Regions from separate parts of the Geodermatophilus sp. SYSU D00779 genome, predicted to be linked through region 1. Evidence: riboswitches for the same ligand, from Rfam matches in the RefSeq annotation. Region 1 holds a riboswitch; each other region holds the start of a gene.
The links. A riboswitch is a leader RNA that binds a small molecule or an ion and turns the genes downstream of it on or off. The one in region 1 is predicted to bind cyclic di-AMP.
Positions count from the first base shown of each region.

Region 2: another riboswitch for cyclic di-AMP. It lies ahead of ACI79G_RS20025 (hypothetical protein); the one in region 1 lies ahead of ACI79G_RS02620 (NlpC/P60 family protein).
Region 3: another riboswitch for cyclic di-AMP. It lies ahead of ACI79G_RS21570 (peptidoglycan DD-metalloendopeptidase family protein); the one in region 1 lies ahead of ACI79G_RS02620 (NlpC/P60 family protein).
Region 4: another riboswitch for cyclic di-AMP. It lies ahead of ACI79G_RS10370 (hypothetical protein); the one in region 1 lies ahead of ACI79G_RS02620 (NlpC/P60 family protein).

Region 1 covers NZ_JBJGZQ010000003.1:13,185-18,146, forward strand. The annotation lists gene ACI79G_RS02610 (protein kinase domain-containing protein) at 1-1,284, opposite strand, end outside; gene ACI79G_RS02615 (hypothetical protein) at 1,576-1,920, shown strand; cyclic di-AMP (ydaO/yuaA leader) riboswitch at 2,117-2,265, shown strand; gene ACI79G_RS02620 (NlpC/P60 family protein) at 2,282-3,364, shown strand; gene ACI79G_RS02625 (M48 family metallopeptidase) at 3,554-4,840, shown strand; gene ACI79G_RS02630 (glycosyltransferase family 4 protein) at 4,837-4,962, shown strand, end outside.
Region 2 covers NZ_JBJGZQ010000028.1:4,674-9,635, forward strand. The annotation lists gene fmdA (formamidase) at 1-695, shown strand, start outside; gene ACI79G_RS20020 (MFS transporter) at 767-1,921, shown strand; cyclic di-AMP (ydaO/yuaA leader) riboswitch at 2,063-2,215, shown strand; gene ACI79G_RS20025 (hypothetical protein) at 2,504-3,379, shown strand; gene ACI79G_RS20030 (class I SAM-dependent methyltransferase) at 3,420-4,052, shown strand; gene phaZ (polyhydroxyalkanoate depolymerase) at 4,072-4,962, opposite strand, start outside.
Region 3 covers NZ_JBJGZQ010000033.1:1,447-6,408, reverse strand. The annotation lists tRNA gene ACI79G_RS21580 (tRNA-Ile) at 54-127, opposite strand; gene pstS (phosphate ABC transporter substrate-binding protein PstS) at 161-1,261, opposite strand; cyclic di-AMP (ydaO/yuaA leader) riboswitch at 1,727-1,877, shown strand; gene ACI79G_RS21570 (peptidoglycan DD-metalloendopeptidase family protein) at 1,889-3,109, shown strand; gene ACI79G_RS21565 (maleylpyruvate isomerase N-terminal domain-containing protein) at 3,183-4,082, opposite strand; gene ACI79G_RS21560 (diguanylate cyclase domain-containing protein) at 4,205-4,962, shown strand, end outside.
Region 4 covers NZ_JBJGZQ010000010.1:153,496-158,457, reverse strand. The annotation lists gene ACI79G_RS10385 (TetR/AcrR family transcriptional regulator) at 1-373, shown strand, start outside; gene ACI79G_RS10380 (hypothetical protein) at 465-791, opposite strand; gene ACI79G_RS10375 (polysaccharide deacetylase family protein) at 1,086-1,682, opposite strand; gene ACI79G_RS10370 (hypothetical protein) at 1,994-2,494, opposite strand; cyclic di-AMP (ydaO/yuaA leader) riboswitch at 2,496-2,643, opposite strand; gene ACI79G_RS10365 (FAD-dependent monooxygenase) at 2,939-4,153, shown strand; gene ACI79G_RS10360 (acyl carrier protein) at 4,194-4,490, shown strand; gene ACI79G_RS10355 (benzoate/H(+) symporter BenE family transporter) at 4,584-4,962, opposite strand, start outside.

The DNA.
Region 1 (4,962 bases):
GCACGCGGGGCTGGAGATCGTCGTGGCGAGGCCGAGGTCGCCCTCTGCCCGCTGCGGGTCGGGGGCGGGGCTGGACCCGGACTCCGTCGCCGGCGCCGACGCGCGTCCCGGACCCGGCCCGGGGGTGGGCTCCTGTGCGGGCGACGGCGCGGCGGCCTCGGCCGCCGGTGGAGTGGCACCCGCAGCCGCGTCGTCGCCCCCGGTGGGGGCGTCGTCGCCGGACGCGCTCTGCCCGAGCAGCACCCCGGTGAGGACGGCCACCACGACGAGGGCCACGGCCGCGACCAGCCACCCGGCCACCCCGCGCGAGCGCCGCGGAGGCGGCTGCGTGGTGACCGGCGGCCAGCCGGACGCGGAGGCGGCGGGCGGCACGTGGGTCGGCGGCGCGACGGCGGGCCCGGGGACGTGGGTCGGGGGAGCGGAGGGGACGACCGTGGCCGGTACGTGTCCCGGGACGACGCCCTGCAGGACGCCGATCGCGTCCCCGACCAGCGCGCCGCAGGTCGGGTACCGCTCGTCGGGGTCCTTGGCCATCCCGCGGGCGACCACGACGTCCCAGCCGGGGGAGAGGTCCGGGCGCAGGGCGGTGACCCGTGGCGGCGGCGAGCTCGTGTGGGCGTGCATGAGAGCGGGCACGCCGTCGACGGGGAACGGGCGCTGCCCGGTCAGCGCCTCGTAGAGGACACAGGCGAGGGAGTAGACGTCGGCGCGGCCGTCCACCTCCCCGCCCCACAGCCGTTCGGGGGCCATGTAGTCGAAGGTGCCGACCGTCGACCCGTCCGCGGTCAGCGGCGGGGCCGCCCCCGTGCCGCCGACCTGGGCGATCCCGAAGTCCACGAGGTAGACGAAGTCCTGCGCCGCGACCAGGAGGTTGGACGGCTTGACATCGCGGTGGACCAGCGCCCGGGCGTGCGCGGCGTCGAGGGCCCGGGCGGCCTGCTCGACGATCCGCACCACCCGTGCCGGGTGCAGCGGCCCCTCCTGGGCGATCACCCCGGCGAGGTCGGTGCCGTCGACCAGGCGCATGTCGATGTAGAGCCGGCCCTCGATCTCGCCGTAGCGGTGGATCGGGATGACGTGCGGGTCGTTGAGCTGCGCGGCGGCGTAGGACTCCCGCTTGAAGCGTTCGACGTACCCCTCGTCGGCGGCCACGCCGGCCGGCAGCAGCTTGAGCGCGACCCAGCGGGCCTGCTCGCGGTCGTAGGCGCGGTACACCTCGCCCATGCCGCCGCGGCCGAGCAGGTCGTGCAGGACGTAGGGGCCGAAGCCGGTCACGTGCAGCACCCGGCCACCCGCCGGGCGGCCGTTCCGGGCCGAGACGCTGTCATCGGTGTCCCCCCTCGCGACCGAGCTCCGCGCAGCGGGACGGACCCTAGGTCGCGGAGCCTCGGCTGCCCAGGGTCCTGCGTCTCCCGGGGGACGATCCGACACGATCGGGTGGTGCAACGCCTGGCGGCCCGTCTGTCGGGGCGCGGTCGCACGGAACTGTCGGTGTCCGCTCCTAGCGTCCTGCCCGGATCGACCGGGGCCACGGACGGCTCCCGTGACGAGGGTCGGCGAGCAGAGGAGTGCACCGTGTACATCGACTGCGACACCTGCACCGCCCGCGGTACCGGCTGCGGCGACTGCGTCGTCACCGTGCTGCTGGGGGCGCCACCGGGCTGGCAGGGCGCCGACCCGACGGTCGTGCCGATGACCGGGCGGCGGGAGGACCGGCTGTCCGCCGAGGACGTCGTCGTGCTGCCGCCGGGGGTGGTCGTGGAGTTCGACGAGGTCGAGCGGCGCGCCGTCCAGGTGCTGGCCGACGCCGGTCTGGTGCCGCCGCTGCGCCACCAGCACTCGGCCCGCCCGGTCCCGGCACGACGGGCCGCGCCGCAGCGGCGGGGCGGCGGTCAGGGGTCGCAGCGGCGCACCGGGTGAGCGGGGTGCTCCGGCGTCCGCGTGAGCCGGGCGCGACGGACGGCGTGTCGCCGACCAGGAGGAACACCGACCCCACAGTCCCCGGCACCCCCGTTCGTCACTTCTTCGACACCCCCGTACGGTGAGCCGGTCCGGCCGGGTGGTCGTCACCTGCACGAGGGTGACCTCGGCCGCTCACCGCCGAATCGCCCGACGCGCCGCACCGGCGCCGAGGGGGAACCGGGGACCCACCGCAGCACTGGGGTGAGTTCTCCCGCGCGCCGGTCCGCCGGGGCGCGGAGATAGGGCGCCTTCTTCCCAGCCCGAACCCGTCAGCTAACTCGGTAGGCGGTCGCTGAGGAAGAACGGAGAGCCGCCGCCCGTGGCGACCCCCCGCCCTGCACTGGGGCATGCCGTCGATCAGTGCCATCCCGACCTCGCGGTCGCGTTCCGCCGCCCCACCCCGTCGCGCGGCATCGCCCGCGGACTGGTCCTGGGAGCCACCGCCACCCTCGCCCTGACGCTGCTGCCGGGCACCGCCGTCGCGGATCCGGAGGACCCCACGAGCGCCGCGCGGGCCGCCCAGCTGGTCGCCCAGGCCGCGCACGAGCTCGAGGTCGTCACCGAGCAGGTCAACGAGGCCCGCGAGACGCTGGCGCAGCAGCAGGCCGCCGTCCGGAGCGCCGACCAGGCGGTCGCCGAGGCCCAGTCGCAGCTCGACGCGCTCGACGGTCGGATCCGCCAGGTCGCCCGCACCGCCTTCACCTCCGGCGACGGCATGCCCGAGCTGGACCTGCTGATGACCAGCCGGTCGGCCGAGGAGTTCGTCTCGCAGCTGGCCACCCTCGACGCCATCGCCGGCCACACCGACGACGTACTGGGCGAGGTCGCCGCGTCCGCCGCTGAGGCCGAGCGGGCCCACGCCGACGCCGACGCCGCGCAGACCGCCGCCCGGCGCACGCTCGACGAGGTCACCGCCCGCCAGGCCCGGCTCGAGGCGGACATCGCCGACTACCAGGCGCAGTACGACGCGCTGTCGGCACCGCAGCAGCAGGAGGTGGTGGCCGCGCACGCCGGCCGGCCGGTCCCCGCCGCGCCGGCCGCCGCGGCCACCGGCGCCGCGCAGGCCGCCGTCGACACCGCCCTGGCGCAGGTCGGGGACCCGTACGTGTGGGGCGCCGGCGGACCGGACGCCTTCGACTGCTCGGGGTTGACCCAGTACGCGTACGCCGCGGCCGGCACCAGCCTGCCGCACTCCTCGCGGATGCAGGCGACGATGGGCTCCGCGGTGTCCCGGTCCGAGCTGCAGCCCGGCGACCTGATCTTCTACCACAGCCCCGTCAGCCACGTGGCGATGTACATCGGCAACGGCCAGATGGTGCACGCCTCGACGTCGGGCCAGCCGGTGAAGGTCGTGAGCGTCGACTCGATGGGCGGCATCAGCGCGATGCGCCGCATCGTCTGAAGGCCCCCGTCCTCCCCTGGAAGGACCCCCTTGCCCCCCGCCACTCGCAGGCTCGCGGCGGGACCCTGCAAGGAGGCCGCCAGGGCTCGGGGCGGGACCCGGGACGGGGCCGGTCGGACGCCCACGACCGGTCCACCCCCGGCCGGGTGCCGTCCCGGCCGCCGCTCGGCCCGACCTAGGATCGGCCGGGTGAGCGAGGCGGGCGGGGGGAGCTCCCGCCGGGCCGCGCTCCTGGTCGCGGGCGTGCTCGGCGCCGCGCTCGTCGTCGTCCTCGTGACGGTCCCGCCGTGGACGCTGCTGCCCGAGCCGCCGGGTGGGCGTACGCCCGTCGACCCGGCGGCGGTCCTGCCCCCGGACCTCCTGACCCGGACCGAGGCCTTCGCCGGGGCGCTGCGGCCGGCCTCGCTGACCTCGTTGCTGCTCGGCCTGGCCGTCTCCGCCGTCCTGGGGCTGACCCCGCTGGGGGCGCGGGTGGTGCGGGCCGCGGCGCGACCGGTCGGCGGAGGGCGGGTCGCCCAGGTGCTGCTGGGCACGGCGGCCGTGGTGGTCCTCGGCCAGCTGGCCACGCTCCCGGTGTCGGCGTACGCCGAGGTGGTCCGGCACCGGTACGGCATCTCGATCCGCAGCTGGGGGCTGTGGCTGCGCGACCTCGCGGTCTCGACCGCCATCAGCGCCGTCCTCACCGCCCTCGCGCTGGCGTCCTTCCTCTGGCTGGTCCGGCGGGCGCCGCGCACCTGGTGGGCGTGGGCCGCGGCGGTGGCGGCCGGCTTCGTCGTCGTCGGGTCGTTCCTCTACCCGCTGGTCATCGAGCCGGCGTTCAACCGCTTCGAGCCGCTGCCCCCCGGTGAGCTGCGCACCGAGCTGCTCGACCTGGCGGAGGAGAACGGCACCCCGGTGCAGGACGTGCTCGTCTCCGACGCCTCCCGGCGGACCACGGCGCTCAACGCCTACGTCTCCGGTTTCGGGTCGACCCGCCGCATCGTCCTCTACGACACGACGCTCGAGCACCTGTCCGACGAGGAGGTCGAGTCGATCGTGGCGCACGAGCTCGGCCACGTCGTCCACGGCGACGTGCTCACCGGCACCCTGGTCGGGGCGCTGGGGGCAGCGGCCGCGGTGGCGCTGTCGGGCTGGCTGCTGTCCTGGACGCCGTTGCTGCGCCGCGCGGGCGCGCGGTCGCCGGCGGACCCGGCCGTCGTCCCCCTGGTGCTGCTCCTGCTGTCGGTGGGCGGGCTGCTGAGCACGCCGGTGCAGAACCTGGTGTCGCGGCAGGTGGAGGCGCGCGCCGACCTGCGCGCGCTCGACCTCACCGGGGACGCCGGGGCGTTCACCGCGATGCAGCGCGAGCTGGCCGCCACCAACCTCAGCGACCCGGACCCGCCCGCGGCCTGGCAGTGGTTCTTCGGCTCGCACCCGACCGGCGCGCAGCGGATCGCCTTCGCCGAGGACTGGCAGCGGCTGGAGGACGCCGGGTGAGGACGCTGGTCGTCACCAACGACTTCCCGCCGCGCCAGGGTGGCATCCAGACCTTCGTCGCCGCACTGCTGGCCCGCCGCCCGCCGGGGTCACTGGTCGTGCTCGCCTCCCGGTCGCCCGGC
Region 2 (4,962 bases), on a different contig from region 1:
CCGACCCCGACCGCGTCCCACCGCTCGGGCTGCCGCCGCTGCCGGACAACGTCCTGGGCGGCACGGCCACCGGCGACCTGCTCGAGGCGATCGGCCGGGACGGCGCCCGCACCGTCCCGGCGCGGGAGAACGGCGGCAACCACGACATCAAGAACTTCACCCGCGGCAGCCGGGTGTTCTACCCGGTGTACGTCGACGGCGGGCTGCTCTCCGGCGGGGACCTGCACTTCAGCCAGGGGGACGGCGAGATCAACTTCTGCGGCGCCATCGAGATGGGCGGCTTCATCGACTTCTCCGTCGACCTCATCAAGGGCGGCATGGAGACCTACGGCGTCACCACGAACCCGATCTTCATGCCCGGCCGGGTCGAGCCGCGCTACTCGGAGTTCCTGACGTTCATCGGTGTCTCGGTCGACCACCGCGACGACACGAACGCCTACATGGACGCGACGCTGGCCTACCGCAACGCCTGCCTGAACGCCATCCGCTACCTGGAGAAGTGGGGCTACACCGGTGAGCAGGCCTACCTCATCCTCGGCACCTCGCCGATCGAGGGCCGGATCGGCGGTGTGGTGGACATCCCCAACGCCTGCTGCTCGGTGTTCCTGCCGACGGAGATCTTCGACGAGGACATCCGGCCCGGCGGCCAGGGCCCGCAGCGCAGGGACCGCGGGCAGGTCTGCGTCACCTCCTGACCGCGTCACCTCCTGACCGAGGTGCTGCGGCCGGGCGCGGGCGGACGACGGTCCGCCCGCGCCGCCGCGCCGTGACCCGGGTCCCCGCCGGCGGGCCGGGGGTCGTCCGCCTGGTCGCCGCAGGCGTGGTGGCCAACCTCGCGGTCGGCACGCTGTTCGCCTGGAGCCTCGTGGCGCCCCGGGTGGTGGCCGACGTCGGGGCTCCGCCGGGGAGCGGCCCGGCGGTGTTCGCCCTCGCCCTCGGCGTGTTCACCGTCGTCCTGCTCGCCGTGGGGCGCCTGCTGGCGCGGCTGGGACCGCGCCGACTGCTCGCCGCGGCCGCTCTCGCCGCCGGGGCGGGGCTGGGGCTGACCGCCGCGGGGGAGGAGCCCGGGACGCCGTGGTTGGGGATCGGCCTGCTGTTCGGCGCGGCCAACGGGTCGGCCTACGGCGTCGCGGTCGCCCTCGCCGCCCGGGTCCCCGCTGCGCGCCGTGGCACGGCCAGCGGTCTGGTGGTCGGCGCGTACGCGGCCGGGCCGGTGGTGCTCGGCCTGGTGTCCCCGCACGTCCTGCCGGTGGTCGGCTGGCGGACCTGCCTGGCCGTCCTCGCCGTGCTCGTCGCCGGTCTGGTGGGTCTCGCCGCCGCCCTCGCCCCCGGCGGTGCGGGGGACCAGCAGCGCCACGACTGCGTCGAGGAGCCGGTGCCCTGGACGACGGTGGGAGCCCTGTGGGTCCTCTTCGCCGGAGGTGCCGCGCCCGGTCTGGTCGTCTTCGCCGCCGCCGCGCCCCTGGCCGCCGCCCGGGGCCTGGCGCCCGGAGCCGTGGGAGCGGCCGTCTCCCTGCTGGCCGCCGGCAACCTGGCCGGCCGGCTGGGTGCCGGGTGGTGGTCGGACCGCGTCGGACGCCTCCCCGCCCTGGCGACCGCGCTCGCGGCCACCGCCGTCGCGGTCGCCGGGCTGGCCGTGGAGGCCGCACCCGGCGTCGTCCTGACCGGCCTGCTCGTCGTCGGACTGGCGTACGGCGCGGTCTCCGCGCTGGTCCCGGCGGCGACGGCGGACCGGGTCGGCGTCCGCGCCTTCCCGGCGGTGTACGGCCGGGTCTTCACCGCGTGGGGGTGTGCCGGTCTGCTCGCGCCCCTCCTCGGCAGGGGGCTGACCGACGTCGGCGGTCCGCAGGCCGCACTGCTCTGGCTCACCGTCCCGCTCGCCCTCGCGGCGGCCGCGCTGGCCGTCCTCGCCCGGAGGTGACCCCTACACCCTCCGGCCGTCGAACCCGGGGTGCGCGACGCGCATCACCTCACGAAAACGGGCCCGCGGATTGTCACAGTTGCATAACGCCGTTACGGTCGACAGGTCCGGTCGGTCGTTCCGCCTCCCAACGGGGGGCCCGAGCGGACGCCGCCGAGTCGCCTTCCGGGGCGAGCCGGGGACCCACCGCAGTACTGGGGTGAATCCCGCTCCTGGACGCACGTCCGGGGCCGGGTAGGGCTGCTTCCCGCCCGAACCCGTCAGCTAACTCGGTAGGCGGCAGTCGGAAGAAACGGAGAGCCGCCGGATGGCGTGCGCCTGCCCCGCTGCACCACCCCGCCGGCTCCGGTCCCGGGGGCGCTCCCGCACCTGACCGCCCGCGGCCGTCCGCAGCGGACGTCGCCCGCGCAGGCCCACCGGAGCCCCGAGCACCTCGGCTCGACCGGCACCCCGCCGTCCCCCTTCCGGTGCGCCCGCCTCGGCACTCGCCGCACGGCCGCGACCCCCTGCCGTCCGCACGCCTCCGCAGACCCGCGCGCCCACGCGCGCCGCTGCGCCCGCACCCCGGAGAACCCCATCCCCATGGACCCCCGCACCACCACCTCTGGCCGCCCCTCCCCTCGCCGCCCCGCCCGCGCACGCCGCCGTCCCGCCCTGTACCTGGGGATGGCCACCGCCGGCGCCGTCCTGGCCGGCGTCGTCGTCGGCCCCGAGCCGGCCGCGCAGGCCGAGGCCGCCCCGCCGGAGACCGTCAGCGTCGCCCGGGAGCTCGGGCTGACCGCCGGCTCCGGCCCCGTCGACGTCGCCACCGAGCTGCAGCCGCTGCAGGACCTCGCCGCCACCCGCAGCACCCGCGAGGCCGCCGAGACCGCCGCCCAGCAGGTCCAGGCCGCCGCCGACCAGGCGGTGCTCGACCGGCAGCGGGCCGAGGCCGAGGCCGCCGCGAAGGCGAAGGCCGAGGCGGAGGCCGCCGCGAAGGCGCAGGCCGAGGCCGCGGCGGCCGCGCAGGCCGCCGCCGGTCCCGCCCCGGCGCAGGCGGGTGCGGCAGCTCCCGCGGCGGCCGCGCCCCGGGCCTCGGCCGCCGCGGCCGGCACGGTCGCGCGCATCAGCAACACCGCCGGTCCCGTCGCCGCGGTGGTGCAGGCCGCGGCGAACCGGGTGGTCAGCAACGTGCCCGGCGCCGACTCGATCACCCTGGGCGGCACCCGCCCGAGCGCGGCCGACCCGGGCGGCCACCCGTCCGGCCTGGCTCTGGACTACATGGTGCTGTCCGACGCCGCCCTCGGGGACGCGATCGTCGCGTACCACATCGCCCACTGGGACGAGCTCGGCGTCGACTACGTCATCTGGCAGCAGCGGATGCTGTCCTCGCCCAACGGCTCCTGGAAGGCGATGGCGGACCGCGGTGGCGCGACGGCGAACCACATGGACCACCCGCACGTGAACTACCGGGGCTGACCTGCGGTTGCCCACCGCGCCGGCGGGGCAGGACGGCACGATGGGCACCAGCTCCTCCCGTCCCGTCCCGCCGACCCTCGTCGACGCCAACCGGCTGTGGGTCGACTCGCGCGTCCGTGCGCTGGTCCAGCGCCGCGTCGAGGCGCCGGTCCTGCTCCGGCTGGGCGGGCCGGTGCCCGGCGGCCGGGTCCTCGAGCTCGGCACCGGGCGGCGCGGCACCGGGCTGCGCCTGGCGCTGGAGGTCTTCGGCGCCGCACACGCCGACGGCGTCGAGCGGTACGAGACGAGCGTCGCGGCGTGCCGGGAGGCGGTCCGTGACCTGAGCGGCCGGGTCGACGTGCAGTGCGGCGACGCGACGGCGCTGACCGCGCAGGACGGGGCCTACGACGCGGTCTTCGGCTACCACGTCCTGCACCACGCCGACGCCTGGCGGGACGTCGTCCGGGAAGCGGCGCGGGTGCTGCGGCCCGGCGGGCGCCTCTACTCCTGCGAGATGACCGCGCGTTTCGTGGACAGCCGCCCGCTGCGGGCGGTCTCCCGCCACCCCGCCGACGGCGACCGGCCCACCCCGGACGGCCTGGCCGCCGCGTGCCGGGCGGCGGGGCTGACCGTGACCGCGCAGGACACCCGGCTCGCCGGCTGCTGGACGGCGCTCGTCGCGACCCGGCCCTGAGCCGGCCGCCCGCCGGACGTCAGAAGAGCGGGGCGACCGTCCGCTCGGTGTCGTGCTCGGCGATGAAGGCGCGGACGACCGGGTAGATCTCGGACTCCCAGCGCGAGCCGGCGAACACGCCGTAGTGGCCCACGCCCGGCTGCAGGTGGTGCCGCCGCCGCTCGGGCGGGAGCCCGGTGCACAGCGCGTGCGCGGCCTCGGTCTGCCCGGGCGAGCACATGTCGTCCTGGGCGCCCTCGACGGTGAGCAGCGCGGTCTCCTCGATGAGCGAGGGGTCCACGCGCCGGCCGCGCCACGTCAGGACGCCGCGGGGCAGGTCGTGCGCCATGAAGACCCGATCCAGCGTCTCCAGGTAGAACTCCGCGGGCACGTCCATCACCGCGCCGTACTCGTCGTAGAAGGCGCGGGTGGCGGCCGCGGTCGCCTCGTCGCCGGCCACCATGGCGCGGTACATCCCCAGGTGGGCGCCGAGGTGCCGCCGCGGGTTCATCGACATGAAGGCCGTGAGCTGGGCGACCCCGGGGTAGACCCGCCGTCCGGCGCCCGGGTACCGGGCCGGGACGGTCGTGGTCAGCAGCCGCTCGTACCGGGACAGCGGGACGCGGCCGGCGCCGGCGTTGACCCGGTTGGGGTTGACCCGGGTGTCGATCGGGCCGGCGATCAGCGTGAGGCTGCGCGGCTGGGCGGGGTCGTCGTCGGCGGCCAGCAGGGCGACGGCGGCGAGCACGAGCGGCGCGGGCTGGCACACGGCCAGGACGTGGGTGTCCCGGCCCAGGTGCCGCACGGCCTGCAGGACGTGGTCCACGTACTCGTCCAGCCCGAACCGGCCGGCGCCCACCGGGACGTCGCGGGCGTTGTGCCAGTCGACGACGAACACGTCGTGGTCGGCCAGCAGGGTGCGCACCGTGGG
Region 3 (4,962 bases), on a different contig from region 1:
ATGTGGAGCAGGAGCTGCTGTCTGATCCAAACCTGCAGGTTATGCGCAATACGTGGGGCGGGTGGGGCTCGAACCCACGACCCAGGGATTATGAGTCCCATGCTCTGACCGGCTGAGCTACCGCCCCGCGGTGTCCAGCCTGCCAGATGCGCGGACCGTCTCAGGACGCGGTGGTGATGGCGTCGATCGCCGTCCGGGCCTGCTCGCGCAGCGCCTCGGAGATCGGCGCGGAGCCGGCCACCTCGGCGGCCGCGGCCTGGCCCTCCTGGCTCGTCACGTACGTCATGAAGTCCGCGACCAGGTCGGCGGTCAGCTGGTCCTCGTACGCGATGCAGCCCAGGTGGTAGCTGACCAGGACGATCGGGTAGCGGCCCGACTCGGCCGTCGTCCGCTCGAGCTCCAGGGCGAAGTCGTACGGACCACGGCCCGGCAGCGGCTCGGACCCCTCCACGACGGCGGCCGCGGCCTCGGGCGTCGGCGCGACGAACCCGCCGCCGACGCCGATGCGGGCCACCCCGAGGTCGCCGGCCTGGGAGAGGTCGGCGTAGCCGATGGTCCCCTGCCCGCCGGCGACGGCGGCCACCACGCCGGAGTTGCCCTGGGCCGACTCGCCGCCCTCCACGGGCCACTCGCCGTCGGGCTCGAAGGGCCAGGCCCCGGGTGCTGCGGCGGCCAGGTACTCGGTGAAGTTCTCCGTCGTCCCGGACTCGTCGGACCGGTTCACCGGGGTGATCGGCAGGGCGGGCAGCGCGACGCCGGGGTTGTCCGCGGCGATCGCGGGGTCGTCCCAGCGGGTGATCTGCCGGGCGAAGACCCGGGCCAGGACCTCGGGGGAGAGGGCCAGCTCCGCCACCCCCGGGAGGTTGTAGACCGCTGCGATCGGTGAGATGTAGTTCGGCAGCTCGAACACCTCGCCGCCGCAGCGCTCCCGTGCCGCGACGAGCTCCTCCTCGTCGAGCGGCGCGTCCGAGCCGGCGAAGTCGATGCCACCGGCGACGAACTGCTCGCGGCCACCACCGGAGCCGACCGGGTCGTAGTCCACGGTGACGCCCGGCTGCACCGCCGAGTACCCCGCCGTCCACCCCTGCATCGCCGCCTGCTGGCTGCTCGCCCCGGCGCCCACGAGGGAGCCGCTGAGGTCGCCGGCGGCTTCCGTGCCCTGGCCGCGCTCGTTCGGGGGCACGTACTGCGACAGGGCCACCGCTGCACCGGCCACCACGGCGACCCCGACAGCAGCGGCGACCTTCCTCCGGGCCGACACCCGCGTCCTCCCGCCATCCGGCCCCGCGCTCCGCGCCGGGCGTCCGGACACGACCCTAGGCCTCGCTCCCGGCCCTCACCGATCAGCACCCGGAGGCGCCGCTACACGGGTTCCGCACCCAGCGAGGAGGGCTGTGGACGACGCCCGGGCGACGTCCACAGCCCCCCGATCGAGTGGTCCCGTGGGCGAGATCACACCGGACACGTGGTGTGCCGGCCGGTCCGGCCGGGAATCCGCGGGATCCCGGCGTTCCTGCTGGTCGCCTCGCGCGTCACACCTGCACCCCGGTCACCGTTCCGCGGTCGCGCGCTGACGCCGCGTAGTGGAGACGGCGCTCCGGTGGCAAGGCGGCGCCCCGGCTCCGTTACCCGATCGTGACCCGGGGCCCGGATCCGTGTAGGTTCCCCGACGGCCCTGCCGGGCTCAGCTCCTCGGGAACCGGGGGCCTCGGCACGGCCCCGCCGAACCGCCGACGTCCCGACCCGGGGCCGAGGCGGACCGGGGACCCACCGAACACCTGGGGTGAGTCCTGCATGCGCACGTGCTGCGCAGGCAGGTAGGGCGCCGTCCGGCCCGAACCCGTCAGCTAACTCGGTAGGCGGTCGCGAGGATGGGAGAACCGTCGCCTTGGCGACCCTGCACCGCCTGAACACCGTGGTCCGCTGCGCCACGTCGCCCAGCAGTCGCTCGCGCGCTCCGCGTCGGGCCGTCGTCGTCGCCGCCGCGGTGGTCGGGCTCCTGGCCGGCACGCCCGTCGTCGCCGGGGCCGCGCCCGCCCCCGCCGCCTCGGAGCAGGCCTCGCTCGAGGAGCAGGTCAAGGCCATCGAGGCGCAGGTCAAGGCCGCGGAGGAGCAGCTCCAGCGGATGACCATCGAGGCCGAGGCCGCCGCGGACGCCGCCCTCGTCGCCCGCGCCCAGCTGGCCCAGGGCCAGGCCGAGGCCGAGCGGACCGCCGCCGAGCTGGCCGCCGCCCAGGCCGACGTCGCCGGGGCCGAGGAGGACATCGCCCAGCTCGGCCGCGAGGCCTACATGGGCGCCGAGGAGCGCTACGGCGACCTCGAGCTCATCCTCGACGCGCAGAGCCCGACCGAGTTGCTGCAGCAGGCCGCCACCATGGAGCAGCTCGGTGACCACCGCGCCGACCGGCTGCAGGAGTTCCTCACCGTCCAGGCGCGGGTCGAGGAGGCCGACCGCGCCGCCCGGGCCGCCGTCGCGCAGCTCGGCGAGCTCGCCCGCAAGGCCGACGAGGCCGAGCGCGCGGCGAACGAGCACCTCGCCCGGGCCCAGGCCGACTACGACGCCCGCGCAGCGGAGAAGGCCCGCCTCGACGAGGAGCTCCGCCTGGCCGGCGAGCGGCTGCTCGCCGCGCAGGGCGCCGCCGACGCCGCGGCCGCGTGGAGCGCCCGCCAGGCCCAGCAGCAGCAGACGCTGGCCAGCGCCTCGGGCACGTCCGGCATGCCGACCGCCGGCCGGGTGACGTCCTGCTACGGCCCGCGCTGGGGGACCATGCACCAGGGCGTCGACATCGCCGCGCCCATCGGAACCCCGATCTACGTGCCCGAGGACGGCGTCGTCCTACAGGCCGGCGCGGCGAGCGGCTTCGGTCAGGCCGTGTACGTGCAGCACGGCGACGGGCAGATCACCCTCTACGGGCACGTGAACCAGTTCCACGTCGGCGCCGGTCAGGTCGTGGAGGCCGGGGACCACATCGCCGACGTCGGCAACAAGGGCCAGTCCACCGGGCCGCACCTGCACTTCGAGGTGCACCAGGGCGGGCTCTACGCCAGCCGGGTCAACCCGATGCCGTGGCTCCAGTCGCACGGCATCGCGCTGGGCGGCGCCTGCTGAAGCAGGACCCTGTTCGCCTCACCGGGGAAGGACCCCGTCCTCCCCACCCTCGGAGAAGGGCCCCGGAGGTCTCTCAGCGTCGTCCGCGCAGCCGGCCGAGCAGGCCGCCCACGCCCCCGAGGGTCTGCGCCGCCAGCGCCAGGATCGGGCCGCCGGGGATGCCCGGCGCCGACTGCACGATCGGCGCCAGGGCCAGCAGGCCGCCCAGCTCGTGCACCCGCAGCCGTCGCCGGGCCAGCGCCGCCACCGGGTTGACCCGGCCCGAGGCGGCCTCCAGGAGCAGGTCCGCCGGCGCCTCCACCGCGGTGCCCCGGACGTCGCCGGCGGGGGTCGGGCGCACCGTCCAGCCGGAGCCGTCGGCGGCGAAGGCCCAGCCGCCCTCCGGCGTCGCCAGCGTCGCGCCGCCGCTGACCCCCTCGCGGGCCGCCAGCGCGCCGGTCACGTCGGCCAGCGCGGCCAGCCCGGACTGCAGGACCGCGGGCGGGGGAGGGGTCGCGCCGCAGGGCACCAGGTCCAGGCCGTGCACCGCGAGCTCGTAGGCCTGCCCGAGGACGACGCTGAGCAGCGGCAGCCGGCCGACGACGGCCACCGCCGGTGCGGTGTCGAGTTCTGCCGGCTCCTCGGCGAGGTACCGGGCGGTGGCCTCCCCGTTCCGGCGCAGCGCGGCCAGCACCTCCTCCCGGGAGGCGTCCCGGTACGCGGCGGTCACCCGCGCGTTCGTGGCGTCGACGTCCGGCGGCGTCCCCACCCCGCCGGCCCGCGCCGAGGCGATCAGGTCGGGCAGCGCGGCGTGGTCGTCCCACAGGCCCAGGTGCACGCACACCTCGTGTGCGCGCCAGCCGGGCAGCCGGGTCGGCCGCCCGAGGTCGACCTCCGCCGCCTGCTCGAGGAAGGCGTCCCACGCGCCGAGCACCATCGGCCCGACGGCGTCGCGGCCGGCGTCGGCCATGCCCCGGTGCTGGGTCAGCTGCATGGCCGCCTCCTACCCCGGGGGGACGGCGGCAGGCGTGGCGTGGGTCTCGCCGCGGTCCGGTGAGCCACCCTCCGGGGATGAGGTCGGTCAAGGGGGAACCACCCCGCGTCGATGCCGGGGCCGTGGACGACAGGCCGGTCCCGGACCGCCGCTCTCCCCGTGGGAGCGGACGGCGCGGCCGCCTGGCCGTGCTGCGCACCGCGCTCTACCGGCAGCTGGCTGCCGACGACGACCGCGCCGCCTACTGGGTGCGCCACGTGCGCCTGGGCGTCTGGCTCACCGAGGTCAGTGCCCTGGCGGTGATCGGCTACGCGCTCCTGACCCCGGGCACCGCCACGCGCACCGTCGTCCTCCTGGCGCTCGCCGGCACCGCGGTCCTGGCGGCGCCGCTGCTGCTCATGCTCCCGGTGGCCGCGATGGTCCGTGACCGCCGCGGCAGCCTGCTCTTCTACGGCTGGAGCCTCGCGGTCACCGGGCTGGTCACCGCCGGCACCCGGGTGGACGGCGGGGCGCGCAGCCCGCTGTACGCGCTGCTGTTCATCACCCTCGGCTTCCTGGCGGTGGCCTACCCGCCATGGGGCGTCGTCGCCGTGGGCGCCGTGATGACCGGGGCCTACCTGGTCTGCGTGGCCGGCGGTGACCTGGACTCCTCGGGGTCCTTCATCGCGGTCGTCATGGCCGCCTACACGGTGCTCTGCGCGATGGCCTCGGCCAACCAGTGGGAGTCCTACGAGCGGCAGCAGCTGCTGCTGCGCACGTCCGCCGTGCTGGCGGCCACCGATCCGCTGACCGGCTGCCTCAACCGCCGCGCCTTCCTCGACCGGCTGGACCGCGCGGCGGCCGGCGCCGGCGAGGGGTGGGTGGTCTGCCTGGTCGACCT
Region 4 (4,962 bases), on a different contig from region 1:
GGCGGTGGACGCGGGTGGCCCGCCCGCGGAGGTCCTGACCCGGGCCCTGGTCGGCTACGCCGACAGCGTCATCGCCGACCCCGGCGCCGAGATCGTGCTCCAGGAGCTGACCATGATGGGCGGCCGGGACGACGACCTGCGGGCCGCGGCGCGGGAGTCCACCGAGCAGTACCGCGGCGACGTCCTCGAGCTGCTGCACCGCGTGGCCGAGGCATCCGGCGGCACCTGGTCCGGCGACGTCGAGGTGCTGGCGGAGTCGGTCCTGGGGCTGCTGTTCGGGGCGTCGGTGAACTGGCTGTGCACCGGCGACGACGACCTCTTCCGCCGGTGCGCCGGCGACGCCGCGCAGACCCTCGCCGCCCGCCTCGGCTGAGACGACCCCGGGCCGGCGCGAGCGGACCGCGCTCCGGGGAGGCACCCGCCTCAGCCGCGGGCGCGGCAGCGGTTGCGAGTGCCCGCTCCGGTCAGGCCCCCGCCGTGGTCGGGTCCCCGGCGGTGTCGCCGTGCGGCGCCTCGACCGCCGTCGACCGAGGGCCGGCAGCAGCTGTCGGCCGGCCCCGACGGCCGAGCGCCATCGTCAGGAACGCCGTCCCGACGCCGGTGCCCAGCGCGGCCAACGCCCACAGGGGCCCGCTGCGCTCGGTCCCCAGGAGGCGGTCGAGGGACAGGTCCCCGGGCCCGGTCCCGGCCAGCGACGTCACGGCCGCGATCAGGACGGCGTTGTGCTCCCAGCGGCCGTTGGCGGCCCACGGACCGTTGGGCAGGTGCACCTCGCGGATCGCCGTCGTCATGACGCCGGTCAGCGCCGCCGACGCCAGTGGCGTCGCCGGCCCCGCGGCCAGGGGACCTCCACCGACCGTCTCGGTCGTCCCCCACCGTCGCCCGACTCGTCGCCGACCTGGCTCCGTGGGATCCGGCCGGCATCGCTCCGGTCGCTGCAGCCGACCCCGCGCCGTGCGGCCATCGCCGCGCCGTCGGTGTGTCGCTCCTGAGCAGTCGCCACCCGCTACAGCGAGGGGCTCGTGCCGGCGAGCGCGCAGCGAAGGCGCTGACCGCTCCGGCGCTCCGCGGCCTGGTGGGGGGCCTCACTGCGTGCAGTACCCCCTCTCGGCCAGCCCGTCCAGGATCATGGGCAGGGCTGCGGGGGTGTTGTGCCCCGTGGCGTCGTGCAACAGCACGACGCTCCCCGGCCGCACGTCCCGCAGCACCCGGTCCCGGATCGTCGTCGCCGGCGGGTCCGCCCAGTCACGGGGGTCGACGGTCCACAACACCATCGCGTCCAGGCCGACCTGCCGGGCGGCCGCCTCCACGACGCCGTTGGTGTCCCCGTACGGCGGGCGCCACTCCCCGGGGGAGCGCCCCGTGGCCCGCTCGATGACCTCGTTGGTGCGTCGCAGTTGCGACTCCACCTGCGCCTGGTCCAGCGTGGTGAGCCTCGGGTGGTTCCACGAGTGGTTGCCGATCCGGTGGCCCTCCTGGCTGGCGCGACGGACGAGGTCGGGTCGGGCAGCGGCCATCTCGCCGGTGACGAAGAACGTCGCCTCCACGCCCCGGTCCGCCAGCGTGTCCAGGATGTCGGCTGTGGCGGTCGCGGAGGGCCCGTCGTCGAAGGTGAGCCGGACGGAGCCGGCTGCACACTGCTGCGGCGCCGACGCCGCCCGAGCCGGCGCAGCGAGCAGCACCAGCAGGAGTGCGCCGGTGACGAGGCCGGTCCAGCGGCTCGGACCCGGCCTCGTCAGCGCGCGTGCCGGTCCGTGGTCCCGGCCCACCCTGCCGCCGCTCCCCCGCCCCTGAGCCCTGGTGGCCCTGCGCCGGCTGGGGCGGAGGAGGGCCTGCGACCCGGCTCCGGGAGACGGCGCGGGGGTCCGGCTCGGCCCACCGGGCCGGCGGGATCGGTCGGGTGGGTCCGCCGTGGCAGGGCACGCCGATCCCGCCGGCGTGCCCTGCCGACGGGTCCCGGGTCCGGGCACGGTGAGGTGCCTCACCCGGGGACCTAGGTCCGGCTGAGTCGGCCGACCGCGGCCCGGGCCGCCTCCAGGTGCTTCCGGTACGAGCCGTTGGTGTAGGCCACCCACGGCTTGAAGTTGGTGCCCTTGGCGGAGATCCGATGGGCGGCGTTGGCGTTGCACTGGGCGTCGTAGGCGCAGCTCTTGGAGACCGAGGGGTGCCAGCAGCTGTTGATCTGCCAGAGACCACGGTCCACCGAGCCGTTCGGACAGCCCTTCGTCGGGCCGTTCGCGTTCTGCGCGTCCGCACGGCAGGACGACTCCCCCATGCCCACCGCGACCGCGGTGACGAGCCGGTCGCCGGTGAAACCGGCACGCGAGGCGACGGTCGCGCACAGGTCCACTGCTGCACTGGTCGAGGCGTCGGAGTCCGCCCTCGCCGGGGCCGGTACCGCGAGGACGGCGAGCGCCAGGACCGCCACGACGGCCAGGCGGAGGGGCAGCACCGCCCGGACGGGACGACGCATGCCGAGGATGTGCTGGTGCATGAGATCCTCCGAGCGCGCCTGCGGGATGAGCTGTCGGGTTCGGGCGGGAGGACTGCCCGGCCGTGGGGAGCACGGCTTCACCCCGAGGACCGCTGAGGCGGCCCGGAGGTCCTGCGATCTCCCGTTCCTGCCTGAGGTGAGTCGAGGTCGGCCCGGCCAGCGGCAGGACTCGGCGTGCTACCGGACCGTCCCGCGGATGCGGGCGGCCTGACCGTAGGTTGTGACGTGGGTCACAGCAAACGGAGCGCGGAGAGACGGCCGGCGGCCGCAGTGCCGTCACCCCTCCCGGGCCGTGCGCTCACGGTCCGGGACCGGCTGGGTGCACACCTCGGGCGGCGTGACCGATGACAGCGCACGCCGGTCGAGCCCGGCCCGGCTCGGCCCTCGTCCCACCCGGCCGGCGCACCTGTGCGGGACCGCGCCCACTGGCTAGCGTCGAGCCGCATGAGGGATCCCGACCTCCGGGTGGCGATCGTCGGCGCCGGCATCGGGGGACTGTCCCTGGCCCTGGCGTTGCGTGAGCGGGGTGTGCGGGCCGAGGTGTTCGAGCAGGCCGCGCAACTGACCGAGATCGGTGCGGCGATCGCGCTGTCGGCCAACGCCACCCGGGAGTACGCCCGGCTGGGCCTGCTCGACGAACTGGCCGCGGCCTCGACGATCCCCACGGAGCTGGTCTACCGCCACTGGCAGGACGGCAGCCGCATCGCCGCCCACCCGGTGGCCGAGGGCGGTACCTACGTGGACCGGTTCGGTGCGCCGTACTTCGGCATCCACCGCGCCGACCTGCAGAGGACCCTCAGCGGCGCGTTCGGCGCCGAGCACCTGCACCTGGGCTGCCGGCTGACCGATCTCGTCCCGGAGCGCGACTCGGTCGTGCTCGAGTTCGCCAACGGTCGGGTGGCACGCGCCGACGTGGTCGTCGGCGCCGACGGCGTGCGGTCCACCGTCCGCCGGTGGGTCACCGGTGCGGACGACGCCGTCTACTCCGGTACCAGCGCCTTCCGCGGCATCGTGCCCACCGAGAACCTGCCCTCCCTGCCCGATCCGCACGCGATCCAGTTCTGGATGGGCCCCGACGCGCACCTGCTGCACTACGCGATCGGCGGTGCCGGCGAGCTGGTCAACTTCTTCGCGGTGGTGGAGGGCCCGCCGACCTGGCTGCACGACGGCACGGTGGCCGAGGTGCACGAGGACGTCCCGGTCGCGTCCTTCCGGGGCTGGCACCGCGCCGTCACCGAGATGATCAGAGCGGCCGAGAGCCCGATCCGGTGGGGGCTGTTCACGGTGCGCCCCCTGCTGCGCTGGTACCGGGGCCGGGTCGTCGTCCTCGGCGACGCCGCACACGGCATGCTGCCGCACCAGGGACAGGGTGCGAACACCTCGATCGAGGACGCCTTCGCCCTGGCCGCGCTGGTCGCCGGCGCCCGGCCCGGCGACGATCTGGAGCCGGTGTTCTCCCGGTACCAGACGCTCCGCCGGGCCCGCACACGCGCGATCCAGCGCAGCTCCTGGGTCACCAACTCCCTGCTCCACCTGCCCGACGGACCGGTCGCCCGGATGCGGGACGCGAAGGTGGCGAGGTTCCCGGAGGACTTCGGCTGGATCCACGAGTACGACGTGCAGCAGGCGCTCCGGGCGTCCGCTCCCGCACCCCGCTGAGCCACGGGACGCCCCGCCACCGACCGGAGGCAGCACCCTGATGACGCGAGACGAGCTGGAGGAGGGGCCGGCGGAGGTCCTGCGGACGGTCGCCGGCACCGACCCCGCCGACATCGCCCCGGAGAAGTCCTTCACCGAGGACCTCGGCCTCGACTCCCTGGCGATGGCCGAGGTCCTCGTCGCGGCCGAGGACCGGTTCGGCGTGCTCGTCCCCGACGACGACTGGGCGCGGTTCACGACGGTGGGCGATGCCCTCCGGTACCTCGAGCAGGCGACCACCGCGCCACCGTGGACGCCGCCCCGAGCTGGGCGGGAGCGGCCCGCCCCGGGCGGCTGATCCCCGACCGTGCGCGCGGCCCGGGCCGGTCCGCCACGGATGGGCCCGGGAGGGTCGGCACCAGCGGCGGTCGCCGATCCCCGGGACCGGCGCTCAGCTCGGGGCCGGGGAGAAGTCCGGGCGCTCCAGCAGCCCGGAGACGGCCAACCCCGCGAGCAGACCCCAGAAGGCGGCCCCGACGTTCAGCACCGTCACGTCGGCGACGGTCACCACGAAGGTCACGAGGGCGCCGAGGGTGAAGCGGGTGCTGAACGCCGCGACGAAGGACCCCTGCAGCACCCGCAGCAGGGCCAGGCCGCCGAGCGTGGCGATGAACGCCGGCGGCGTGGCCAGCATGGCGCTGGTGAACAGCGGCGCGAACAGACCGAACAGCATGGCCAGCAGGCCGCAGGTGATCCCGGCGGTGTACTGCCGGGAACGCTCCCCGGACGCCGAGAGCAGCGCGTTCGTCGGCCCGGTCAGGCAGGTCGAC